DNA from 2 places in the Streptomyces sp. NPDC028635 genome. Region 2 is predicted to be linked to the other one. Evidence: riboswitches for the same ligand, from Rfam matches in the RefSeq annotation. Region 2 holds a riboswitch; the other holds the start of a gene.
The links. Region 2 has a riboswitch for ZMP and ZTP ahead of AB0E88_RS20660 (glycine hydroxymethyltransferase). Riboswitches for the same ligand answer to the same signal wherever they lie in the genome.
Positions count from the first base shown of each region.

Region 1 (11,316 bases), on a different contig from region 2:
GTCCTTGTACTCGGCCGGGATGTCACTGGTGGTGAGCGAGTCGAGCGTGGCGATCGGGTTCAGCTGGTCGGCGCCCAGGACGCCGGCGTTCGCAGCCGGTGCGGTGATGCCGGCGATCCCGGCGGCGAGTGCGGCGGCGGCGACGATACGACGAGTGGAGATCATGTCTTCAGCAACGCCCGGAGGGGCCCGGTGGACACGGGCGCGCCGGGCAGCTCACCCGTCAGGCGGAGCGTCCTGGCTGCGCTTGCCGAGCCCGGCGGGGCGGAGGAGCCTTTGGGGTAGGCCCCGAGCGGCCCGTCCCCTCCTCCTTCGGGCCGCGGCCTGGCAAGGAGGTCACCATGGGCACCACGACACCCACCGGCTTCGACACGGAGACTCTGCGTAGGGGCATCGAGGACCGCACCGCCGAGGCGCTGCTGTCCCTGTACGCGGACGACGCGGAGATCCGTCTCGTCAACCGCAACGCTCAGCCCAGCAACCCGGCGGTGCTGCGCGGCCGGGACCAGATCCGCGAGATGCTCGACGACGTCTGCAGCCGTGACATGACGCACAAGCTGGAACAGTGCGTGGTCCAGGGCGACCACGCGGCCTACTGCGAGTCCTGCGAGTATCCGGACGGCACCCGGGTGCTGTCCGAGTCGATGATCACGCTGACCGACGGCAAGATCTCGGAACAGATCATGGTCGAGGCATGGGACGAGTGACGAGACACGGAAGGTCCGGGTCCGCCCTGGGCTGACCTGGGCCTTCCTCGTGCGGTACCGGGAGCCGGGGCGGCGCACGGGCTCGGTTACCCTGGTCGCGGGCCGTGACTGGCGCTGAGGTGGAGCACCACCGGGGAGCGGTCCCGTGGAGTCGATGCCGTGCGCCTGGGCGATGTCGTACCCGCTCAGGAGTTGCATCGTGACCCAGGCCCGCCTCATGGACGGCACCGCGCTGGCCCGCCGCACCGTCGAGGAGACCGCCAAGCGCGCCGCCGACGTCACCGGGCGCACCGGGACGGCGCCCTGCCTCGCCACGGTGCTCGTCGGCGAGGATCCCGCCTCCGTCACCTATGTGCGGATGAAGCAGAACCGCTGCCGCAAGGCCGGCATCGACTCGCGGCATGTGGCGCTGCCCGCGTCCGTCACGACCGAGGAGCTGGTGGCGACGGTGCGGGCGCTGTCCGCCGACCCGTCCGTGCACGGCATCCTGCTCCAGCACCCGGTGGGGGACCACATCGACGAGCGCGCCGCGTTCGAGGCGATCGCCCAGGAGAAGGACGTCGACGGGGTCACCTTCGCGTCCTTCGCGACGATGAGCTTCGGCCTTCCCGGGTTCGTGTCGTGCACGCCGGGCGGGATCATGCGGCTGCTCGACGAGTACGGCGTCGACCCGTCGGGCAAGCGGGCGGTCGTCGTCGGCCGCAGCGCGATCCTCGGCAAGCCGGTCGGGATGCTGCTGCTCGCCCGGGACGCGACCGTCACCTACTGCCACTCGCGCACCGCGGATCTGCCGGCTGCCGTGCGGGAGGCGGACATCGTCGTCGCCGCCGTGGGCCGGCCCCGGCTGATCCGGGGGCAGGACCTCAAGCCGGGCGCGGTGGTGATCGACGCGGGCTACAACGAGGGCAACGTCGGTGACGTCGATTTCGACTCGGCGGTGGAGCGCGCCTCGCTGATCACCCCGGTGCCGGGCGGGGTCGGCCCCATGACCATCGCCACGCTGCTGGAGCAGACGGTGGACGCGGCGGCCCGGCAGCTCGGGGTGTCGGTGTGACCCGGTAGCGCCGAAGTGGCCGTTTCCCGCGGGTCGTTCCTGTGGAGTCGCGGGATCCTCGCCATACTGCGCTGCGTGCGTGTGGCGATCATGACGGCGGGATCCCGGGGCGACGCGGCCCCCTTCACCGGTCTCGGGCACGCCCTGGCGCGGGCGGGGCACGAGGTCACCCTGGTCACCCATGAGCGGTTCGCGCCGCTCCTGGCGGGCTCGGGGGTGGCGTTCCACGCGCTGCCGGTCGATCCGCGGGCCGAGCTGGAGTCGGCCCGCGGCCGGGGCCTGCACCGCAGCACGACCGGGGTGGGCAAGCTGGTACGGGTGGTGGGGATGGCGCGGGCGCTGGCCGGCCGGATGACCGACGCGCTGCTGGCGGCCGCCGCCGACGCCGATGTGCTCCTCCTCGGCGCCGCGCTCGCCCCGCTGGGGCACGCCGTCGCCGAGGGGCTGGGCCGGCCGAGCCTGGGCCTGCATCTGCAACCGCTGGCCGCCACGCGGGAGTTCGCCCCGCCCCTGCTCACCACCGGCTCCTGGGGCGGCGCCGGGAACCGGATCGCGGGTCTCGGGGTGAACCTCGCCGTGGAGCACGTCTTCGCGTCGGCCGTGCCGGCCGTCCGGGCCCGGCTGGGGCTGCCCGCGCTGCGTCCGGCGGCGGCGCTGCGCGCCCGGGAGCGGCAGCGCTGGCCGGTGCTGCACGGCTTCAGTCCGCTGGTGGTGCCCCGGCCGCGGGACTGGCGCCCGGGCCTGGAGGTGACCGGCTACTGGTGGCCGTACGACGGGGAGCACGAACTCCCCCGGGAAGTACGGGAGTTCCTGGACGCCGGGCCGCCGCCGGTGTTCGTCGGCCTGGGCAGCGCCACCGTGCCCGACGCGGGCGGCGTCAGCGCGGCCGTCGCGGATGCGCTGCGCCGGGCGGGGCTGCGCGGGGTGATCCAGCGCGGCTGGGGCGGGCTCAGCGCCGACGGCGACGACATGCTGCTCGTCGACGAGGTGCCGCACTCGCTGCTGTTCCCGCGGATGGCGGCGGTGGTCCATCACTGCGGCGCCGGTACCACCGCCGCGGGGCTGCGGGCCGGGGTGCCCGCGGTGCCGGTGCCGATCCAGTTCGACGAACGCTTCTGGGCAGGCCGGCTGGTCGCCCTGGGGGTCGCTCCGCGCGTGCTGCCGCTGCGCCGCCTCACCGCCGGCGCGCTGGCCTCCGCGCTCGTGGAGGCGGTCACGGACCCGGCGTACGGGCGGCGGGCCCGGGACCTCGGGAGGCGGATCCGCGCGGAGGACGGCGAGGGGCCGGTCCTGGAGGCGCTGGGGCGGATCGCGGCATAGGTGCGTCCGCACTCTTGCCGGGGTGGGCGACCCTTCCTTACTTTGCAGTAAGTCTCTTGCGCATCACGTGTGTTCGGGTTCCACCCCACCCCGAGGAGCCGTCATGCCCGCCTTCCGCCCCCGACTTCTGTGCACGGTCGCCGCCGCGCTCGCGCTCACCGCCGCCTCCCCCGCCACCGCCGCCCACGCCGATGCGGCGGGGCTGCGGGAGGTGCTGTTCGTCGGCAACAACTGGGACGGCACGGCCGATGTCATCGCCTCCAGCGGTGACTTCGCGCGGGTCGGCCGGATCAACGTCGTACCCGACAAGGAGCAGCGGCTGGCGGAGATCAACGCCGATCCGGTCAAGTGGGTGTACTTCATGGCGATCCGCAGCAGTGTCGGCGAGGGTCACGACCAGTTCGCCGACGACATGTACTCCACGCCCGACGGCCGCTCGGTCGTCGTCTCACGGCCCAGCTTCGCCGACGTCGTCTCCATCGACCTGGCCACCGGCAGGCTGAACTGGCGGTTCCCGGTGTCCGGCTACCGGGCCGACCACATGGCCGTCTCCCCCGACGGCACCCGGGTCGCGGTGTCCGCGTCCACCGCGAACACCGTGCACGTCCTGGACATCGACACCGGCCGGCTGGTCGGCTCCTTCGCCACCGGGGACAAGCCGCACGAGAACATCTTCACCAAGGACGGCAAGTACCTCTGGAACATGGCCATCGGCGACGTGAACACCGCGCTGGACGCACCGTGGCTGGACTGGACGAAGGGCGACCGGCACATCACGGTCGTCGACGCGACGACGTACAAGCCCGTCAAGGTGATCGACATGCGCGAGCGGCTCGACGCGATCGGGCTGAAGGACTACTCCGACGCGGTGCGGCCGGCCGTCTTCTCCCCCGACGAGTCCACGCTGTACTTCCAGGTGTCGTTCTTCAACGGCTTCTTCGAGTACGACCTCGTCACGGACAAGATCACCCGCGTCAAGACCCTGCCGAAGAACCCCGCCACCAGCGACGACCGCACCACCTTCGTCAACGACTCCCGTCACCACGGCCTGTCGATGAAGCCGGACGGCAGCAAGCTGTGCGTGGCGGGCACGATGGACGACTACGCGACCGTCGTCGACCGTGCCACCCTCCAGGAGGGCCCGCTGGTCCCCGCGTCCAAGCCGTACTGGGCGACGGTCAGCGGCGACGGCCGGGACTGCGTGATCTCCGAGAGCGGCGCCGACCAGGTCACGGCCATCGACTTCGCCACGGGACGCAAGCGTGTGTCGGTCCCGGTCGGCGACCACCCGCAGCGGGTGCGGCTGGGCCATGTCCCCGCCGGCTGGAGCGTTCCGAGCAGCTGAGCGCGGGCCTGCCCGACGGGAAAAAATCCGTCGGCGCATGGGTGTGACAGGGGCGGTACGGGGTAGTCGCGCCGTATATGGACGAGGCATGCACGACATGCTTCGCCTTCAGGGAAACCGTCCCATCGAAGGAGGTCCGTGACAGCGCAATCCACTCGCAGCGCCCGGGCCGCTTCCACCGAGGTGAGGCGGCCCGGCCCATGTCCGCAGCCCGCCGGTCAGTCCCCGCGCGCCGGCGCGGGCAGCAGCGCCCCGGGCAGGACGGCGAGTGCGAGGAGCGCGGCGGCCGCATAGAGACCGGCGGAGCCCAGCGCCACGGCGTGGAAGCCGCGCAGAAAGCGGCTCTGGTCGGCGGCGGACCCCGCGACGGCTCCGGCGACGGCGATGCCGATGGCTCCGCCGGTCTGGCGCGCGGTGTTGTTCACGGCGGAGGCCAGCCCCGACCGCTCGGGAGGTACGGCGGCGACGGCGGCGGCGACCACGGCCGGGGTGAGCAGGCCGAGACCGGTCCCCCACAGCAGGAACGCGGGCAGCAGCACGCCGTAGCCGGAGTGGGCGTGCGCGCGGACCAGCAGCGCCAGCCCGGCCGCCGCGACGAGCAGACCGGCGGTGGCGGGCAGCCGGGCGCCGATTGCGCTGGTGATACGGCCGCCGAGCGGCCCGAGGACCGCGAGCGGGGTGAACAGCGGCAGCAGGGCGAGCCCCGCGAGGAGAGGCGAGCGGCCCTGGACCGACTGCAGGTAGAGCATCAGGACGAACAGGGTGCCCAGGGTGCCCAGGTTCATGATCCCTGCGGCGGTGTTCGCCGCGTCGAACGCAGGTCGTTTCAGCAGGGCCGGCGGCAGCATGGCGTCGTCGCCGCGGCACGACTCGACGACGGCCAGCGCCACGAGGGCGGCCGCCGCGACGACGGCGGCCGTGACGGCCCGGGGCGCCGCCGGACCCGAGCGGCCGCCCTCGATGAAGGCGTAGGTCGCCGCCAGGAGCAGCAGTGCGCCGAGGACGACCCCCGGCAGGTCGAGGGGGCGGGCCGTCTCCTCGCGGCTCTCCGGGACGACGGCCGCGGCGCGGACCAGGGCCACCAGCACGATCGGCACGTTGACCAGGAAGACCGCCCGCCAGCCCAGGCAGTCGACGAGGACACCGCCGAGCAGGGGCCCGGCGGGCAGCGCGAGGCTGCCGACACCGGCCCACACCCCGATGGCTCGCGCCCGCCCGGCGGGGTCCGGGAAGGCACGGCCGATCACGGCGAGCGTGCCGGGCAGCAGCAGCGCGGCCCCGACGCCCTGCGCGACCCGGGCGGCGATCAGCGCGCCGGCCGTAGGGGCGAGCCCGCAGGCCAGTGATCCGGCGCCGAAGACCGCCAGTCCGGCCAGCACGACGCGCCGGTGTCCGTGCCGGTCGCCCGCGGTGCCGCTGGTCAGCATCAGGGCGGCGAGCGCCAGGGCGTAACCGTCGACCACCCACTGGAGGCCGCCCACGTCGGTGCCGAGACGCGCGCCGATCGCGGGCAGGGCGACGTTGACGATCGTGACGTCGAGCAGCACCAGGAAGTACCCGGCGCACATGACGACGAGCACGCCCCGGGGCGAGGCGGGGCGCGCGGCGGGCCGCACCGCGCGCTTGAGGAGCGTCAGAGGTGTGTCAGCCATGGATCATTCGTAGCGGCCGACGCGGTCAATGGGTGTCCGCGTCGGCCGCACTCGTCGAGAGGCGTCCGCCTCGGGTGCCCTGACGCCGGGGCGGTGAAACGGCCCGGCGCGCGGCCCGCCGCGCGGTGACGTCGGCCTGCGGGCGGCGGCCGTCAGCGCGGCGGCAGCCGGTGCAGGACGACGTCGGTGAGCCGGCCGTCGGCCACGGCGGCGGTCAGGTAGGTGCAGTGGGGCTGGCGGCGGCGGTCGGTCGGGGAACCGGGGTTGAGCAGCCGCAGGCCGCCGGGCGCGGTGGTGTCCCAGGGGATGTGGCTGTGCCCGAAGACCAGGACGTCCAGGTCGGGGAAGCGGGCGGCGCAGCGCGCCTCGCGGCCCTGAGCGGGGCCGGTCTCGTGGACCACGCCGAAGCGCAGGCCGCCCAGTTCGGCGCGGGCCACCTCGGGCAGGCGGGCGCGCAACTCGGGGCCGTCGTTGTTGCCGTACACCGCGATCAGCCGACGGCTGCGGCTCTCCAGCAGGTCGAGGGTGGCGGTGTCGACCCAGTCGCCGGCGTGGAGGACCACGTCGGCGTCGGGCAGTTCGGCGAGCAGCGGCGCCGGCAGCGCCTTGGCGCGCTTGGGGAGATGGGTGTCGGACATCAGCAGCAGGCGCACGGCTTCAGCGTACGGCGCGGGTCCGCGGCGGCGGGGCGCCGGCTCGCGGCAGGCGCGCCCGCCTTGTCCTCAGGTGTCGGCTCGTGGCAGGTGCGCCCGCGCTGTCTTCAGGTGAAACTGTTCAGGAAGGCTGTTCAGGTGAAACTGGACAGTTTTGCCTGAAGAAATTACCGTCGGGGCATGCCTCACGACGAGAACGCCCCGCAGGTCTCCGGCAGCGCCGTGCGCGCCGCCCAGGAGCTGCGCGTCCTGATCGGGCGGCTGCGGCGCCGCGTCCGTGAGGTCGCCGGGGACGACGCGCTCACCCCGTCGCAGGTCTCCGCGCTGACCCTGGTCGGCAAGCACGGCGCGGCCACGGCGAGCGCGCTCGCGTCCGCCGAGGGGGTGCGCCCGCAGTCGATGGCGGCCACGCTGGCCGCACTGGAGCAGCACGGCCTGATCCGGCGCAGCCCCGATCCCGCCGACGGCCGGCGCCAGCTGGTCACCCTGACCGAGTCCGGCCAGGACCGTATCGCCGGTGACCGGCAGGCCCGCGAGGAGTGGCTGACCCGCGCCCTGCAGGACCGGTTCACCGAGGCCGAGCGGCACACGGTGCTCGAGGCGCTGGCATTGCTGGAGCGTCTCTCGCAGCCGTGACACTCCCTCGTTCCGTCGACCCGGAACGCTCACCCGACGTCAGAACACCACCGAAAGGCCCGACCATGGCAGTCACCGCTCTCGATCCGCGCACCGCCCTCGTGGTGATCGACCTCCAGGCGGGGATCGCCGCCGCGCCCGTGCAGCCGCATCCGGGCGCCGACGTCGTCGCCCGTGCCGCCCGGCTGGCCGACGCGTTCCGGGAGCGCGGCCTGCCGGTCGTCCTGGTGCGGGTGTCGTTCGGCGCCGACGGCGCCGACGCCGTCCCCGGACGCACCGAAGCCCCCCGGGCGGGGGGTGCCCGCCCCGAGGGCTGGGACGTCATCGTGCCGGAACTGGCCGGGCACGCGGGGGACATCACCGTCACCAAGCACAACTGGGGCGCCTTCCACGGCACCGACCTCGACGTGCAGCTGCGTCGCCGCGGGGTCACGCAGATCGTGCTGACCGGCATCGCCACCAGCATCGGCGTCGAGTCGACCGCCCGTGCCGCGCACGAGCACGGCTACCACGTCACCCTCGCCACGGACGCCATGAGCGACATGGACGCCGAGGCGCACTCGAACAGCGTGCGGCGGATCTTCCCGCGGCTGGGCGAGACCGGCACGACCGAGGAGATCCTCGAACTCCTCGCCAAGACGCACGCCTGACGCGCACCGGCCTCAGTCCTCACCCCGGACGATGTTCCCGTCGGTCCCGGTGTACGACGCGGACTCGGCGCCGGGGTCCTCCACGGCGGGCAGGCAGGTGCGCAGCGCGCGTTGGCGCCGCAGCCTGCGGGCCCTCGCCCAGCCGGTCTCGGCTCGGCGTATGACGGTCTTGTCCTGGGACTGAGCGGTCGTCACGGCGTCTCATCTTCCTTCGCTGCCCGCGCGTTCCTTCGTTCGCACTACGTCGCCGGGTCCCCGGACGTCCCGAATTCAAACAGACGTCCACAAACCGGGCGGCAGCCGCGGATAGGCCGTAGGGGCGCACCTCCGGCCCCGGGCCCTGCGTGGCGCGGACACCGCCGTGGACCACGGCGGTAGCGTCGCCGCGGTCCGGGGAGGAGGACGATGACAGACCTGCGGGCACAGCGCAGACCGGACGGACACCCGGCCTCGGCCGGGCGGACGTTCGGCCGTGCGCTGCTGCGCTGGACGTCCACGACCGACCACAAGGTGATCGCGCACCTGTATCTGGTGACCGCGTTCTGCTTCTTCCTCCTCGCAGGTCTGCTGGCCATGGCGATGCGCGCGGAGCTGGCGCGGCCCGGGCTGCAGTTGCTGAGCGAGGAGGGCTACAACCAGTTCGTCACGATCCACGGCACGATCATGATGCTGCTGTTCGCGACGCCGATGTTCGCCGGGTTCGCCAACGCCGTGATGCCGTTGCAGATCGGCGCGCCGGACGTGGCGTTCCCGCGGCTGAACGCGCTGTCGTACTGGATGTACCTGTTCGGCGGCCTGATGGTGGTCTCCGGGTTCCTGGTGCCCACGGGGGCGGCGTCCTTCGGCTGGTTCGCCTACGCGCCGCTGAACGACGCGGTGCACACGCCCGGCGCGGGCGGTGACCTGTGGGCGATGGGGCTGGTGGTGGCCGGTGTGTCGACGACGCTGGGCGCGGTGAACTTCATCGCCACCATCATGTGCCTGCGCGCGCCCGGCATGACCATGTTCCGGATGCCGCTGTTCACCTGGAACGTGCTGTTCACCTCGATCCTGGTCCTGCCGGCGTTCCCCGTGCTGACCGCGGCGCTGCTCACGCTGGAGGCGGACCGCAAGTTCGGCGCGCACGTCTTCGACTCGGCGAACGGCGGCGCGCTGCTGTGGCAGCACCTGTTCTGGTTCTTCGGGCATCCGGAGGTCTACATCGTCGCGCTGCCGTTCTTCGGGATCATCTCCGAGATCATCCCGGTGTTCAGCCGCAAACCCCTGTGGGGATACCTGCCGCTGATCGGGGCGACCGTCAGCATCACGATGCTGTCGGCGGTGGTGTGGGCGCACCACATGTTCGCGACCGGGGCGGTGCTGCTGCCGTTCTTCTCGCTGATGTCGTTCCTGATCGCCGTGCCGACGGGCATCAAGTTCTTCGCGTGGATCGGCACCATGGTGCGCGGCTCGATCTCCTTCGAGACGCCGATGCTGTGGTCGCTGGGCTTCCTGGTGACGTTCCTGCTGGGCGGGTTGAGCGGCGTGCTGATCGCCTCACCGCCGCTGGACTTCCACCTCACCGACTCGTACTTCATCGTCGCGCACCTGCACTACGTGCTGTTCGGCACGGTGGTGTTCGCGATGTTCGCCGGCTTCTACTTCTGGTGGCCGAAGCTGACCGGCCGGATGCTCGACGAGCGGCTGGGCAAGCTGCACTTCTGGCTGCTCTTCCCCGGCTTCCAGCTGACGTTCCTGGTGCAGCACTGGCTGGGCGAGGCGGGCATGCCGCGCCGGTACGCCGACTACCTGCCCTCCGACGGCTTCACCCTGCTCAACACCCTGTCCACGGCGGGGGCGTTCCTGCTCGGGGTGTCCACGCTGCCGTTCCTGTACAACGTGTGGTACTCCGCCCGGCACGGCCGGGTGGTCACCGAGGACGACCCGTGGGGGTACGGGCGCTCCCTGGAGTGGGCGACCTCCTGCCCGCCGCCGCGGCACAACTTCCACGCCCTGCCCCGGATCCGCTCCGAATCGCCCGCCTTCGAGCTGCACCATCCCCATGTGGCGAGCCGGGCGAAGGAGGTGGGGCAGCGGTGAAGGCGGAGTCGAAGCTGTTCGGGGGCGTGGCGCTGTTCTTCGCGGGCATCGCCGCGCTCTACGGCGGCTGGTCACGGGAGCCGGCCGGTTCAGCGGTGCTCGTGATCGCCTTTCTGATGGCGTCCCTGGTGTCCTTCTTCAGCGCCGTGCAGTACCGGCGCCGGGGCCCGCGGCCGCAGGACCGCAAGGACGCCGAGGTCGTCGACGCGGCCGGGCCGGTGGAGTTCTTCCCCGCGGCGAGCCACTGGCCGGTGGTCACCGCGGCCGGGTTCGCGCTGGCGGCCACCGGAGTGGTGTACGGGCTGTGGCTGTTCCTCATCGGGACGGCGGTGCTGGCTCGGGGGGTTCTGGGGATGGCGTTCCAGTACGTGCACCGGGGCGAGGACCAGGAGTGAGCTGCGGCCGCGGGGCGCCGGGCCGCACGGTGGTGACGGGGCGCCGGCTCTCCTCGTAGCCGCCCTCGACGGTCTGCCGTACGTCGCCGGTCTCCACGCCCTCGAGAAGGTGCTCGCGTTCCTCGTCGGTGAGGGCGTGGCACAGCCAGCGGGTGAGGAAGAACGCGGCGATCGGCGCGAGGACGAGCAGGACGCGCAGGGTCCAGGTCATCACGTTCACGGAGACGCGGAAGGTGGCGGCGGCCACGTCATTGCCGCCGGCGACCAGCAGGACGCCGTAGAAGACGACCCCGGCGACGCCCAGGCCGGTGCGGACCGGCCGGTCGCGGGGCCGGTCGCACAGGTGCTGCTCCTGGCGCCACTCCCCCGTCAGCCGCTGCTCGGCGAACGGGTACGCGTACAGCACCAGGAAGAGCAGACCGGGCAGGACCACGGCGGGCAGGAGCACGTTCCACATGAGGGTGTGACCGGCGAGATCCGTCTCCCACGGCGGTACGAGGCGCAGCGCGCCCTCCAGGAAGCCGACGTAGAAGTCGGGCTGGGAGCCGGTGGAGGCCTGGTCGGGGCGGTAGGGACCGTAGACCCACACCGGGTTGATCTGGGCGACGGCGCCGAGCACGGCGAGCAGGCCGAAGACCATGAGGGACAGTCCGGCGGAGCTCGCGGAGAACTGCGGCACCATCGGTTTGCCGACGGCGTTGCGTTCGGTGCGTCCGGGGCCGCTCCACTGGGTGTGCTTGAGGTGGAACACCAGGATCAGGTGCACGGTCACCAGGCCGATCAGCACGCCGGGCAGCAGCAGGATGTGCATCGGATAGAGCCGGG
Region 1 covers NZ_JBEZWX010000011.1:158,300-169,615, reverse strand. Annotated here, with positions in the region: gene AB0E88_RS15190 (hypothetical protein) at 1-165, opposite strand, end outside; gene AB0E88_RS15185 (nuclear transport factor 2 family protein) at 342-707, shown strand; ZMP/ZTP riboswitch at 802-885, shown strand; gene AB0E88_RS15180 (bifunctional 5,10-methylenetetrahydrofolate dehydrogenase/5,10-methenyltetrahydrofolate cyclohydrolase) at 907-1,761, shown strand; gene AB0E88_RS15175 (glycosyltransferase) at 1,852-3,081, shown strand; gene AB0E88_RS15170 (YncE family protein) at 3,185-4,426, shown strand; gene AB0E88_RS15165 (MFS transporter) at 4,645-6,078, opposite strand; gene AB0E88_RS15160 (metallophosphoesterase) at 6,231-6,731, opposite strand; gene AB0E88_RS15155 (MarR family transcriptional regulator) at 6,912-7,367, shown strand; gene AB0E88_RS15150 (hydrolase) at 7,433-8,017, shown strand; gene AB0E88_RS15145 (hypothetical protein) at 8,030-8,212, opposite strand; gene ctaD (cytochrome c oxidase subunit I) at 8,423-10,096, shown strand; gene AB0E88_RS15135 (cytochrome c oxidase subunit 4) at 10,093-10,491, shown strand; gene AB0E88_RS15130 (ubiquinol-cytochrome c reductase cytochrome b subunit) at 10,412-11,316, opposite strand, start outside.
Region 1: it holds a riboswitch for ZMP and ZTP, as region 2 does, so the genes downstream of both, AB0E88_RS15180 (bifunctional 5,10-methylenetetrahydrofolate dehydrogenase/5,10-methenyltetrahydrofolate cyclohydrolase) here and AB0E88_RS20660 (glycine hydroxymethyltransferase) in region 2, are expected to answer to the same signal.

Region 2 (11,316 bases):
ACGCCCCGGGAGCGTGCGGGCACCGCGGACGGACGGGCGGGAGGAGACACCGCTCGCGACGACGCCGGAGGCGGTCGCCGCCGCCATCGAACTCGGCCTGCGCCGCCGCTCGGAGACCGTGTGGGTGCCGGGCGCCCTGCGCGTGGTGATGACGGCGCTGCGGCACCTGCCGCGGGGCGTGTTCCGCAGGCTGCCGCTCTAGCCGGGCGGCCCGCTAGCGCAGGGAGCCCTGTTCCACGCTGCCGGCCTGGGGCGGGACCACCGCGCCGCCGAAGGTGAACTCGCGCAGCTTGCGCCACACACCGTCGGCGCCCTGCTCGTACAGCGCGAAGCCGGTGCAGGACCAGTCGGCCGCGTAGCCGGCGAGTTCCGCGTAGGCGCGGTCCATGGCGGCGTCGTCGATGCCGTGCGCCACCGTGACGTGCGGGTGGTAGGGGAACTGCAGCTCCCGCTCGACGGGACCGGAGGAGTCCCGCACCTGCTGCTGGAGCCGGGTGCACTCCTGGTCGCCCTCGACGACCTTGACGTACACGACCGGGGACAGCGGGCGGAAGGTGCCCGTGCCCTCCAGCCGCATCGGGAAGGGGCGGCCGGCCGCGGCGACCCGGGTGAGGTGCGCCTCGACGTCCGGCAGGGCCGAGGCGTCGACCTCGGTCGGCGGCAGCAGTGTGACGTGCGTGGGGATGCCGTGGGCGGCGGCGTCACCGAAGCCCGCGCGCAGCTGTTGGAGCAGGCTGCCGTGAGGCTCCGGGACCGCGATCGACACGCCGATCGTTACGGTCCCCACGTCGTCTCCTGTCGTCGTGCTGTCCCGGCGGGTCCGGGGCAGGGGTGGCTGCCGCGGCAGCCGTCGGTTATCGACTGTACGGCTGCCGCCGCGGTGTTGGGCGGGTGCGGACGTGTGCTGTACGGCTCACCGCGCAGGGTGAGCCGCCGTACTGTCTCCGCTCGGGTGCCGCTCCGGCCGGGTCAGTGCTTGGCCGGCAGGAATCCGACCTTGTCGTAGGCCTGCGCCAGGGTCTCCGCGGCCACGGCACGCGCCTTCTCCGCGCCCTTGGCGAGGATCGAGTCCAGCGTCTCGGGGTCGTCCAGGTAACTCTGGGTGCGCTCCCGGAACGGCGTCACGAACTCGACCATGACCTCGGCGAGGTCCGTCTTGAGCGCGCCGTAGCCCTTGCCGTCGTACTTCTCCTCCAGCTCGGTGACGCCCGCCCCGGTGAGGGTCGAGTAGATGCTGAGGAGGTTGCTCACGCCCGGCTTGTTCTCCGGGTCGAAGCGGATGACGGTGTCGGTGTCGGTGACCGCGCTCTTGACCTTCTTCGCCGTCGTCCTCGGCTCGTCGAGGAGGTTGATGAGGCCCTTCGGCGTGGACGCCGACTTGCTCATCTTGATCGACGGGTCCTGAAGGTCGTAGATCTTCGCCGTCTCCTTGAGGATGTACGGCTTCGGCACGGTGAAGGTCTCGCCGAAGCGGCCGTTGAAGCGCTCGGCGAGGTCGCGGGTCAGCTCGATGTGCTGGCGCTGGTCCTCACCGACCGGCACCTCGTGCGCCTGGTACAGCAGGATGTCGGCGACCTGGAGGACCGGGTACGTGAACAGGCCGACGGAGGCGCGGTCGGCGCCCTGCTTGGCGGACTTGTCCTTGAACTGGGTCATGCGGGAGGCCTCGCCGAAGCCGGTGAGGCAGTTCATGACCCAGGCGAGCTGGGCGTGCTCGGGCACGTGGCTCTGCACGAAAAGCGTGCAGCGGTCCGGGTCCAGGCCGGCGGCGAGCAGCTGGGCGGCGGCGAGGCGGGTGTTGGCGCGCAGGTCCGCCGGATCCTGCGGGACCGTGATCGCGTGCAGGTCCACGACCATGTAGAAGGCGTCGTGGGACTCCTGGAGGGCCACCCACTGGCGCACGGCGCCGAGGTAGTTGCCGAGGTGGAACGAGCCGGCGGTGGGCTGGATGCCGGACAGCACGCGGGGTCGGTCGGAAGCCATGGGCCCATTCTCTCAGAGCGGGAGGGTCGAACAGGAACGGGTCGGAAACAGGTGGGAACCGGATCGTCGCGCGCCGTGTAACAAGATCACAGCGGGTGGGACGACGAGCACAGGACGGGGCCGCCCCGGCCGGTGGCGGGCGCCGGGCGGGGCGGCGGTGCCGGTCGTCAGTCCCGGGCGGCGGCCAGGGCCGCGGTGCGTTCCTCGCCCTTGCGGCGGGCCCGCTTGCCGTAGAGGGTCGTCCACAGGGCGAGGGCGCCGAGCACGCCGTAGATCAGGACGGGGCTGAGGGAGACCATGGTGTCGGTGCTGAGGGTGTAGGCCAGCGCGATGCGGACCACGGCCTCCAGGCAGTAGGCCACGCCCCAGACCGTGGTCATGGTCCGTACGGTCGTGCGGAAGCCCTCGTACTCCCACAGGCCGTTCCACCAGGCGGTGCTCGCGGGCGTGCCGTCGGTGGCGAACTTGCGGCCGAAGTAGAACATCAGCGGGCGCGGCGCCGCCAGCGTGGCCAGGCACAGCAGCCCGAACAGCCCGGTGACGACCGAGTCCTTGATCAGCAGGGACAGGGCCGAGTGGGGGCCGACGACCGACACCACGGCCGTGATCACCAGGAACACCAGGGTCACCAGGGCGAACTCGTCGAGACGGCGCCGCCAGGCGAGGTGGACGGCGCTGTCGAGGACCGGCCAGGCACCGCTCGCGAGCAGCGCGGCGAACTCGCTCCAGCCGTGGTCGCGCAGCGCGTTGTAGGTGAGGATCGGGGCGGCCACGTTGAGCCCGATGGTGAGGACCCAGCCGCCCAGCGCGGCGCCCCGGGACCGGGCGGGAGGCGCGGGGCGGTCCCCGGCCGGTGCCGCCGGTGGTTCCGGCGCGGTCGGAGCGGCTGGTGCGGGCGTGGCGTCGTGCGCGGTCATCGTTCCCCCGATGCGTGCGTGTGAAGGCGGCCGGCGGCCGCGGGTGACGGCGTCCCGGTGCCGCGGGTCGGTGCGGTACGGCGGGCGCCGGGTGCGCCGCGCCGGGCCGGGAGCGGGGTTGATCATTCACGACCGCGATCCGCTTGCGCAACAGGTGGCGCAGCCTCCGCCTGTGCCGGGAGGGGGGACACCGGCGGGCCGGGGGGTGTATCAGAGGGGGGACGGGTCCCGGGCCGGGAGCGGATGAGCGGGTGGGGGCGGGATGCGGCGGCGACGGGGCGGACTCAGGCAACCGGCGGCGTTCACCGGGCTGTTCGTCGTGTTGTCGGCGCTGTTCGTGGTGCTGGCGGCCCCGGGGCCGGCCCTCGCGGCGCCGGTTGCTCCGGGGGCGCGCCCCGTCGGTCGTCCCGTGGCGCGGGCCGGCGCCGGGCCCGAGGAGCCCGATGTGGCCGTGGTCGTCAGGGCCGGGGCCGGGCGCACCGAGGCGTGGCATGCCGGGGAGGCCGCCTTCGACCGGCTGCGCGGTCTCCTCGACCCGGCGTACGGCGGTACGGAGCGGGTGCCCGAGGAGTGGACCCGGGGGCGGTATCCGCCGGTGCGGTTCACGGTGCTGTGGGGGCTGACCGGGGTCGGGGGCTGGCCGCAGACGCGGCGGGCGCCCGGCGGGGACGTGGCGATGCTGCGCCAGGACCAGCTGTTCCTGGCGGCGGACGGCACCCCGTGGGTGCGGAGCGATCCGGCACCGGACCTGCCGGACGACGACATCCGCTGGCACCGCGCGCCGCGCCCGGTGTACGACCGGCTGGCGGGCGCCGGCTTCCTCGGACTCGGCGCCGCCCCGGCCGCCGGCCACGGGGGCGGTGTGCGGGAGGACGCGGGGTGGGCGGCCGCGGGGCTCGCCGCCGGGGTCGCGGGGACGCTGCTGATACGCCGCGCGGCGGCCCGGCGCGGTGCCGGGCCGCCGCGGGGCGAGCCTCGTCAGGAGCTGATCGATGGGTGAGCCCCCGGCCCGGGGTCAGCCCAGGTCGATCTCCGGGTACAGCGGGAAACCGGCCACGAGGTCGGTGGCGCGGCGGGAGATCTCGTCGGAGATCTTCGCGTCCAGGACGTGCGCGGCCTTCGAGGGGGCGCCGGACTTCGTGGTGCCGGGCTCGGCGGCCGTCAGGACGCGGTCGATCAGACCGGCGACCTCGTCCATCTCGGCGGTGCCGAGGCCGCGGGTGGTGAGCGCCGGGGTGCCGATGCGGATGCCGGAGGTGTACCAGGCGCCGTTCGGGTCGGCCGGGATCGCGTTGCGGTTGGTGACGATGCCGGAGTCGAGCAGGGCCTGCTCGGCCTGGCGGCCGGTGAGGCCGTAGGAGCCGGCGACGTCGATCAGGTTGAGGTGGTTGTCCGTGCCGCCGGTGACCAGGGTGGCACCGCGGCGCATCAGGCCCTCGGCGAGCGCGCGGGAGTTGTCGACGATCCGCTGGGCGTAGTCCTGGAACGCGGGCTGCCGGGCCTCGGCGAGGGCGACGGCCTTGGCGGCCATGACGTGCGGCAGGGGGCCGCCGAGGACCATCGGGCAGCCGCGGTCGACCTGGTCCTTGAGGGAGTCGTCGCACAGGACCATGCCGCCGCGCGGGCCGCGCAGCGACTTGTGCGTGGTGGTGGTGACGATCTGGGCGTGCGGGACCGGGTCGAAGTCGCCGGTGAGCACCTTGCCGGCGACGAGGCCCGCGAAGTGCGCCATGTCGACCATGAGGGTCGCGCCGACCTCGTCGGCGATCTCGCGCATGATCCGGAAGTTCACCAGACGGGGGTACGCGGAGTAGCCGGCGACGATGATCAGCGGCTTGAACTCGCGGGCCTGGGCGCGCAGGGCCTCGTAGTCGATGAGACCGGTCGCCGGGTCGGTGCCGTAGGAGCGCTGGTCGAACATCTTTCCGGAGATGTTCGGGCGGAAGCCGTGGGTGAGGTGGCCGCCGGCGTCCAGGGACATGCCGAGCATGCGCTGGTTGCCGAACGCCTGGCGCAGCTCGGCCCAGTCGGCGTCGCTGAGGTCGTTGATCTGCCGGACGCCGGTCTTCTCCAGGAAGGGCGCCTCGACGCGGTCGGCGAGGACGGCCCAGAAGGCGACGAGGTTGGCGTCGATGCCGGAGTGCGGCTGGACGTAGGCGTGCCGGGCGCCGAAGAGTTCACGGGCGTGCTCGGCGGCGAGGGACTCGACGGTGTCGACGTTGCGGCAGCCGGCGTAGAAGCGGCGGCCGACGGTGCCCTCGGCGTACTTGTCGCTGAACCAGTTGCCCATCGCGAGCAGGGTGGCCGGGGAGGCGTAGTTCTCCGAGGCGATCAGCTTGAGCATCTCGCGCTGGTCGGCGACCTCCTGGCGGATGGCGTCGGCGACCCGCGGTTCGACGGCGCGGATGACGTCGAGGGCGGCGCGGTAGGCGGTGGACTCGGTGGAGAGGGGACCGTTGTCGGCCATCGGGGACCTCCGGACGTGGTGGGTACGGCGTTCACGGTTCGGCCCAGGCGCACGGCACAGCTTTCGCAGGGGCCGCTCCCCGATGGTCCATCCCATCCCAAGCGCGCCAGTCACGGCCCGCTGCCAGCCTACCGGCCGCGTCGGACGGCCGGGCGGGGCGGTCCACCATGCGGGCTAAAGGATCACGTGCGGCAGGAAGCGGGCGTACTCGTCGGTGATCAGGCCGCAGGACTCACGGATGCCGAGGCCGGCCGCCTCGTCCTCGACGACCCAGGCGCCGAGGACGACATGGTTGCCGTCGAACGCGGGCAGCGGGGCGAGCTGCTGGTAGCAGCAGGGTTCGTCGCGGACCGCGGGTGGGCTGCCCGGTTCGTGGACCGTCACGCCGTCGCCCTCACGGCCCAGCAGCGGCTTGGCGACCCAGCCGGGTCCGGCGGCCAGTTCGCGGGGGCCGTCGAGGTAGGCGGGCAGGAGGTTGGGGTGGCCGGGGTACAGCTCCCACAGGATCGCCAGCAGCGCCTTGTTGCTCAGCAGCATCTTCCACGCGGGTTCGATCCACAGGGTGGAGCCGGTGCCGCCGCCGTTGTCGAGGGTGGCGAGGACGTGGCCGGCGAAGCGGTCCGTGGTGAGCCACTCCCAGGGGTAGAGCTTGAAGATGCTGCGGATGAAGCGGAGCCGGTTGTCGACGAAGCGGCCCGACAGCGGGTCCCAGCCGATCTCCTCCATGGAGATCCAGTCGGTCTCCAGACCGGCCTGCTCGGCGGTCTCCTTGAGGTAGGCGACCGTCATCAGGTCCTCGCCGAGTTCGTCGGCGGCGGAGTGCGCGAAGTACAGGGGGCTGCCCGGAGGGAGCAGCTTCGCCTGCTTGCGCCAGGCGGCGACGAGGCGTTCGTGGAGGGAGTTCCACTGGTCGGCGCCGGGGAAGCGGTCCTCCATCCAGAACCACTGCGGGGACGCGGCCTCCACCAGGGAGGTGGGCGTGTCGGCGTTGTACTCCAGCAGTTTTGCGGGGCCGCTGCCGTCGTAGCGCAGGTCGAACCGGCCGTAGAGGGAGGGCAGTTCGGCGCGCCGGTGCCATGCCTCGGTGACCGCCCCGGCGACCCGCGGGTCGGTGATGCCGAGGTCGGCGAGGCGGTCCTGCGCGACGATGTGGCCGGCGGCGGCCAGACACATGCGGTGCAGTTCCTCGACGGTCTCCTCCAGCGCCTCCACCTCGTCGAGGGAGAAGACGTAGTGGGCGCTCTCGTCCCAGTAGGGGCGCAGGGAGTCGTCGGGGTAGCGGGTGAGCGGGTAGATCAGGCCCTGCGCCTCCACGGTCTGCTGCCAGCCGGGGCGGGGTGCGACGGTACGGCGTTCCATGTGTCCTGGGCCCCCTCAGCCGCCGCCGCTGCCGTGGCCGCCGCCGAAACCGCCGCGGTCGACACCGCCGCCGTGGCTGCCGCCGCTGCCGCCCGAACCGCCGCCGCCCTTGCGGGGCTTGGTGAAGGAGCCGCCGTCGACCCAGCCGCTCTTCTTCTTGCCGCCGTAGTACCAGGTGCCGCTGCCCGTGCCGGACTTGCAGTTCTTGTCGGAGACGACCTTGTAGCCCTTGAGGGCGTTGTAACTGTCGCGGTCCACGCAGCGCTTGTCCGGGTCCGAGGAGCAGGCGGTGAGGGCGGCCGCGAGCAGCCCCATCCCGCCGAGGACCACCGTGCCGGAGCGCAGTCGCCGCCGTGCGTCGGCCATGTCTTTCCCCCGTGGTTGCGGTTGTTTCTCCGTCGCGAGGATGTCTCGTTCGCGGCTGTCAGCCTAGAGACCGGTGAGAGGGGGCGTGCAAGAGCCCCTGCCCCGGACCGCTGGCTTAGAGTCGCCTGATGCTCTTCGGAATGGTGTGCGCGCTCGGCGCGGCGGTCTGCTTCGGTACGGCGACGGTGTTGCAGGCGATCGCGGCGCGGGCGGCCTCCGCTCCGGGCCGCGGCGGGGACGCGGCCCTGCTGCTGCGGGCGGTGCGGCAGTGGCGGTATCTGGCGGGCCTCGGGCTGGACGGCGTCGGCTTCCTGCTGCAGATCGTGGCGCTGCGCTCGGTCCCGATCTACGCGGTCGGCGCGGCCCTCGCCGCGTCGCTGGCGGTGACGGCGGTGGCCGCGGCGCGGCTGCTGCACACGCGGCTGAGCGGGGTGGAGTGGGCCGCGGTGGGGGTCGTGTGCGCGGGCCTGGCGATGCTGGGGCTGGCCTCGGGCACGGAGGGCGAGGACAGCGGACCGGCGGGGCTCGACTGGGCGATGCTCGCGACGGCGGCGGGGGTGCTGCTGCTGGGCGCGGTGGGCGGGCGGCTGGCCGGGCGGACGCGGGCGCTGCTGCTGGGGCTCGGGGCGGGCTTCGGCTTCGGCGTGGTGGAGGTGTCGGTCCGGCTCATCGACTCCCTCGACCCGCTGGACCTGCTGCGGGACCCGGCGGCGTACGCCCTGCTGCTCGGCGGCGGCGCCGCGTTCCTGCTGCTGACGTCGGCCCTGCAACGGGGTTCGGTGACGACGAGCACGGCCGGCATGGTGATCGGCGAAACGGTCGGCCCCGCCCTCATCGGCGTGGTCTGGCTCGGCGACCGCACCCGCGAGGGTCTGGCCTGGCTGGCCGTCCTGGGGTTCGCGGTGGCCGTGGCCGGGGCCCTGGCTCTGGCCCGCTTCGGAGAGGCACCGGAAACCGCCCCCGAGGGGGCATGAGCCGGGGCCGCCCCCAGCGAGCGGCGAGACACGGCCGCCCCCGCCCGGGCCGCCCGTCAGGGCATCGCGCGGCAGAGCGCCTCCAGGGTTCGGGGCCAGGTGTGGTCGGAGGGGGTGCCGTAGCCGACCACCAGGGCCTCGAGGGGGTCGGCCGTCGTGTCGGGGTGGCGGTAGTAGTCGAGGCCGGTGACGGCCAGGCCCTGCCAGGCCGCGGCCTGCACCACCGCCTGCTCGGTGCCGGGCGGCAGCCGCAGGACGGCGTGCAGCCCGGCCGCGATGCCGGTGACCCGGACCTGCGGTGCGCGGGCGGCGAGCGCGGCGACCAGGGCGTCCCGGCGGCGCCGGTAGCGGAGCCGGGCGGCGCGGACGTGCCGGTCGTAGGCGCCGGAGGTGATGAACTCGGCCAGGGCGAGCTGGTCGAGGACACCGGTGGAGCGGGCGCCGCCGTACTCCAGGACCTCCGGCAGGAGCGACTCGGGGAGCACCATCCAGCCCAGCCGGAGGCCGGGCGCGAGGGACTTGCTGGCGGTGCCGAGGTAGACGACGTGGTCGGGGTCGAGGTCCTGGAGCGCGCCGACGGGCTGGCGGTCGTAGCGGAACTCGCCGTCGTAGTCGTCCTCCAGGATCAGTCCGCCGGTGCGCCGCGCCCACTCCACGGCGGCGGCGCGGCGCTCGGGCGGCAGGGCGCCGCCGAGCGGGAACTGGTGGGTGGGGTTCAGCAGCACCGCGCCACCCTCGCCGAGGGCGTCGATCCGGGGCCCGGCGTCGTCGTGGGGCAGCGGCACGGTGGTCAGCCCGGTGCGGTGCAGCAGGTCCCAGTGCACGTCGAGGCCGTAGGACTCGACGGTGAGGCTGCGCAGGCCGCGGCCGTGCAGAACCTCGGCGAGGATTTTCAGGCCGCGGGCGAAGCCGTTGCAGACGACGATCCGGCCGGGGTCGGCGCGCACGCCCCGGGCGCGGGCGAGGTAGCCGGCGAGCGCGGTGCGCAGCTCGATACGGCCGCGCGGGTCGCCGTAGCCGAGGACGTCGTCGGGCGCGGCGGCCAGGGCGCGCCGGGCGGCCTTGAGCCACTCGGCGCGCGGGAAGGAGGACAGGTCGGGCACGCCGGGGAGGAGGCTGTGCGTGGGGCGGCCGGGCTCGCGGCGACGCGGTGCCGGGCGCTCCTGCGGACGCGCCACGGCGGCGTGCTCGGCGACCCGGGTGCCGGAGCCCTGCCGGGCGGTGAGCCAGCCCTCGGCGACGAGGTCGGCGTAGGCGTCGGCGACGGTGTTGCGCGCGATGCCGAGGTCGGCGGCGAGCGAGCGGGAGGAGGGCAGCCGGGTGCCGGGGGCGAGGCGTCCGCCGCGCACGGCCTCGCGCAGCGCGTCGGTCAGGCCCCGCCGGACGCCGGGACCGGACGGTTCCAGATGGAGGTCGATCCCGAAAGTGGCCCAAGGTTTCGCCATGGGAATGGACCATACCGCTGGGCTGCCCGGCTCCTAGGGTCGAGGGCATGACCTCAGAGAACATTGCTTACGCCCCCGAGACCCCGGCCCGCCTGAACTGGTCGCAGCACGCGCCCGAGGTGTACAAGGCGATGATCCGCCTGGACGTGGCCGCCCGGAAGGGCCTCGACCCGAAGCTGGCGGAGCTGGTGAAGATCCGCGTCTCGCAGCTCAACCACTGCGCCTTCTGTCTCGACATGCACACCAAGGACGCGCTCGCGGCCGGCGAGAGCGTGGAGCGGATCGTGCAGCTCAGCGCCTGGGAGGAGTCCCGGCACTTCTACACCGAGCGGGAACTGGCGGCGGTGGAGCTGGCCGAGGCGGTCACCGTCCTCACCGACGGTTTCGTGCCGGACGAGGTGTACGAGCGGGCCGCCAAGCAGTTCGAGGAGGCGGAGCTCGCCCAGCTGATCGCCGCGATCACGGTGATCAACGCGTGGAACCGCTTCGGCGTGACCTGCCGGATGACGCCCGGCCACTACCGGCCCGGTCAGCACGCGTGACGGCCCGCACCACGCTGCTGGACTCCGGCGTCCGCGACGCGTTGCAGCAGGCGGGCGCAGCCGCCAAGCGGGGACTTGACGACCCGGTCCTCGCCGAGCTGGTGATGATCCGCGCCTCACAGCTCAACCAGTGCGCGTTCTGCCTGGACATGCATCTGACGCTCGCCCGCGAGAACGGCGAGTCGGACGAGCGGATCCAGTTGCTGAACGCCTGGCGGGAGGCCGGCGAGCGGTACAGCGCCCGCGAACGGGCGGCGCTGGCGCTGACGGAGGCGGTGACCGTACTCGCCGGCGGCTTCGTGCCGGACGCCGGCGAGCGGTACAGCGCCCGCGAACGGGCGGCGCTGGCGCTGACGGAGGCGGTGACCGTACTCGCCGGCGGCTTCGTGCCGGACGCGGTGTACGAGGGTGCCGCGGCGCACTTCGAGAAACGCGAACTGGCCCATCTGCTCGGGCTGATCGCGGTCGTCAACAGCTGGAACCGGCTGATGGTCAGCCGCCGCGTCCCGCCGGGAGGCCCCGCATGGTGACCGAGGAGCCCGTCATGGACAAGGCCGAGGCGTTCCGCGCCCTGCACCTCCACCGCTCCCCCGGCGATCCACTCGTCCTGCCCGGACCGTGGGACGCGGCGAGTGCCCGGGTCTTCGCCGGGGCCGGCTTCCCGGCGCTCGCCACCCCGAGCGCCGGCGTGGCCGCGTCTCTCGGGTACGCCGACGGCGCGACCCCGGCCGACGAGATGTTCGCGGCGGTCGCCCGCATCGTGCGAGCGGTGGACGTGCCGGTGTCGGCGGACGTCGAGGACGGCTACGGGCTCGCCCCGAAGGAGCTGGTGGAGCGGCTGCTGGAGGCGGGCGCCGTGGGCTGCAACCTGGAGGACTCCTCGGGCGGCCGGCTGAAGGACCCGCGCGAACACGCCGAGTTCCTGGCCGAGGTGCGGGCCGCCGCAGGGGAACGGCTCTTCCTCAACGCCCGGGTCGACACCTTCGTCCACGGCGACGGCGATCCGGAACGGGCCGTCGAGCGGGCCGCGTTGTACGTCGCGGCGGGCGCCGACTGCGTGTATCCGATCCTCGCCCCCGCCGGTGTGCTGCCGCTGCTGCGGGCCGGGATCGAGGGGCCGCTGAACGCCCTCGCGCGGATCGGCGAGGGCCCCACGCCCGCCGCACTGGGCGAGCGCGGGGCCAGCCGGATCACCTTCGGACCGGGGCTCCAGCGCCGGGCCGCGCGGGCCCTCGAGGAGATCGCCGAGGCGATCTGACGGTC
Region 2 covers NZ_JBEZWX010000018.1:97,517-108,832, reverse strand. Annotated here, with positions in the region: gene AB0E88_RS20685 (decaprenylphospho-beta-D-erythro-pentofuranosid-2-ulose 2-reductase) at 1-202, shown strand, start outside; gene AB0E88_RS20680 (2'-5' RNA ligase family protein) at 215-787, opposite strand; gene trpS (tryptophan--tRNA ligase) at 970-1,983, opposite strand; gene AB0E88_RS20670 (VC0807 family protein) at 2,151-2,900, opposite strand; gene AB0E88_RS20665 (hypothetical protein) at 3,163-3,900, shown strand; gene AB0E88_RS20660 (glycine hydroxymethyltransferase) at 3,916-5,367, opposite strand; ZMP/ZTP riboswitch at 5,402-5,491, opposite strand; gene AB0E88_RS20655 (glutathionylspermidine synthase family protein) at 5,542-6,726, opposite strand; gene AB0E88_RS20650 (hypothetical protein) at 6,742-7,092, opposite strand; gene AB0E88_RS20645 (DMT family transporter) at 7,233-8,066, shown strand; gene AB0E88_RS20640 (PLP-dependent aminotransferase family protein) at 8,123-9,511, opposite strand; gene AB0E88_RS20635 (carboxymuconolactone decarboxylase family protein) at 9,559-10,053, shown strand; gene AB0E88_RS20630 (carboxymuconolactone decarboxylase family protein) at 10,050-10,583, shown strand; gene AB0E88_RS20625 (isocitrate lyase/phosphoenolpyruvate mutase family protein) at 10,598-11,311, shown strand; gene AB0E88_RS20620 (ABC transporter substrate-binding protein) at 11,315-11,316, opposite strand, start outside.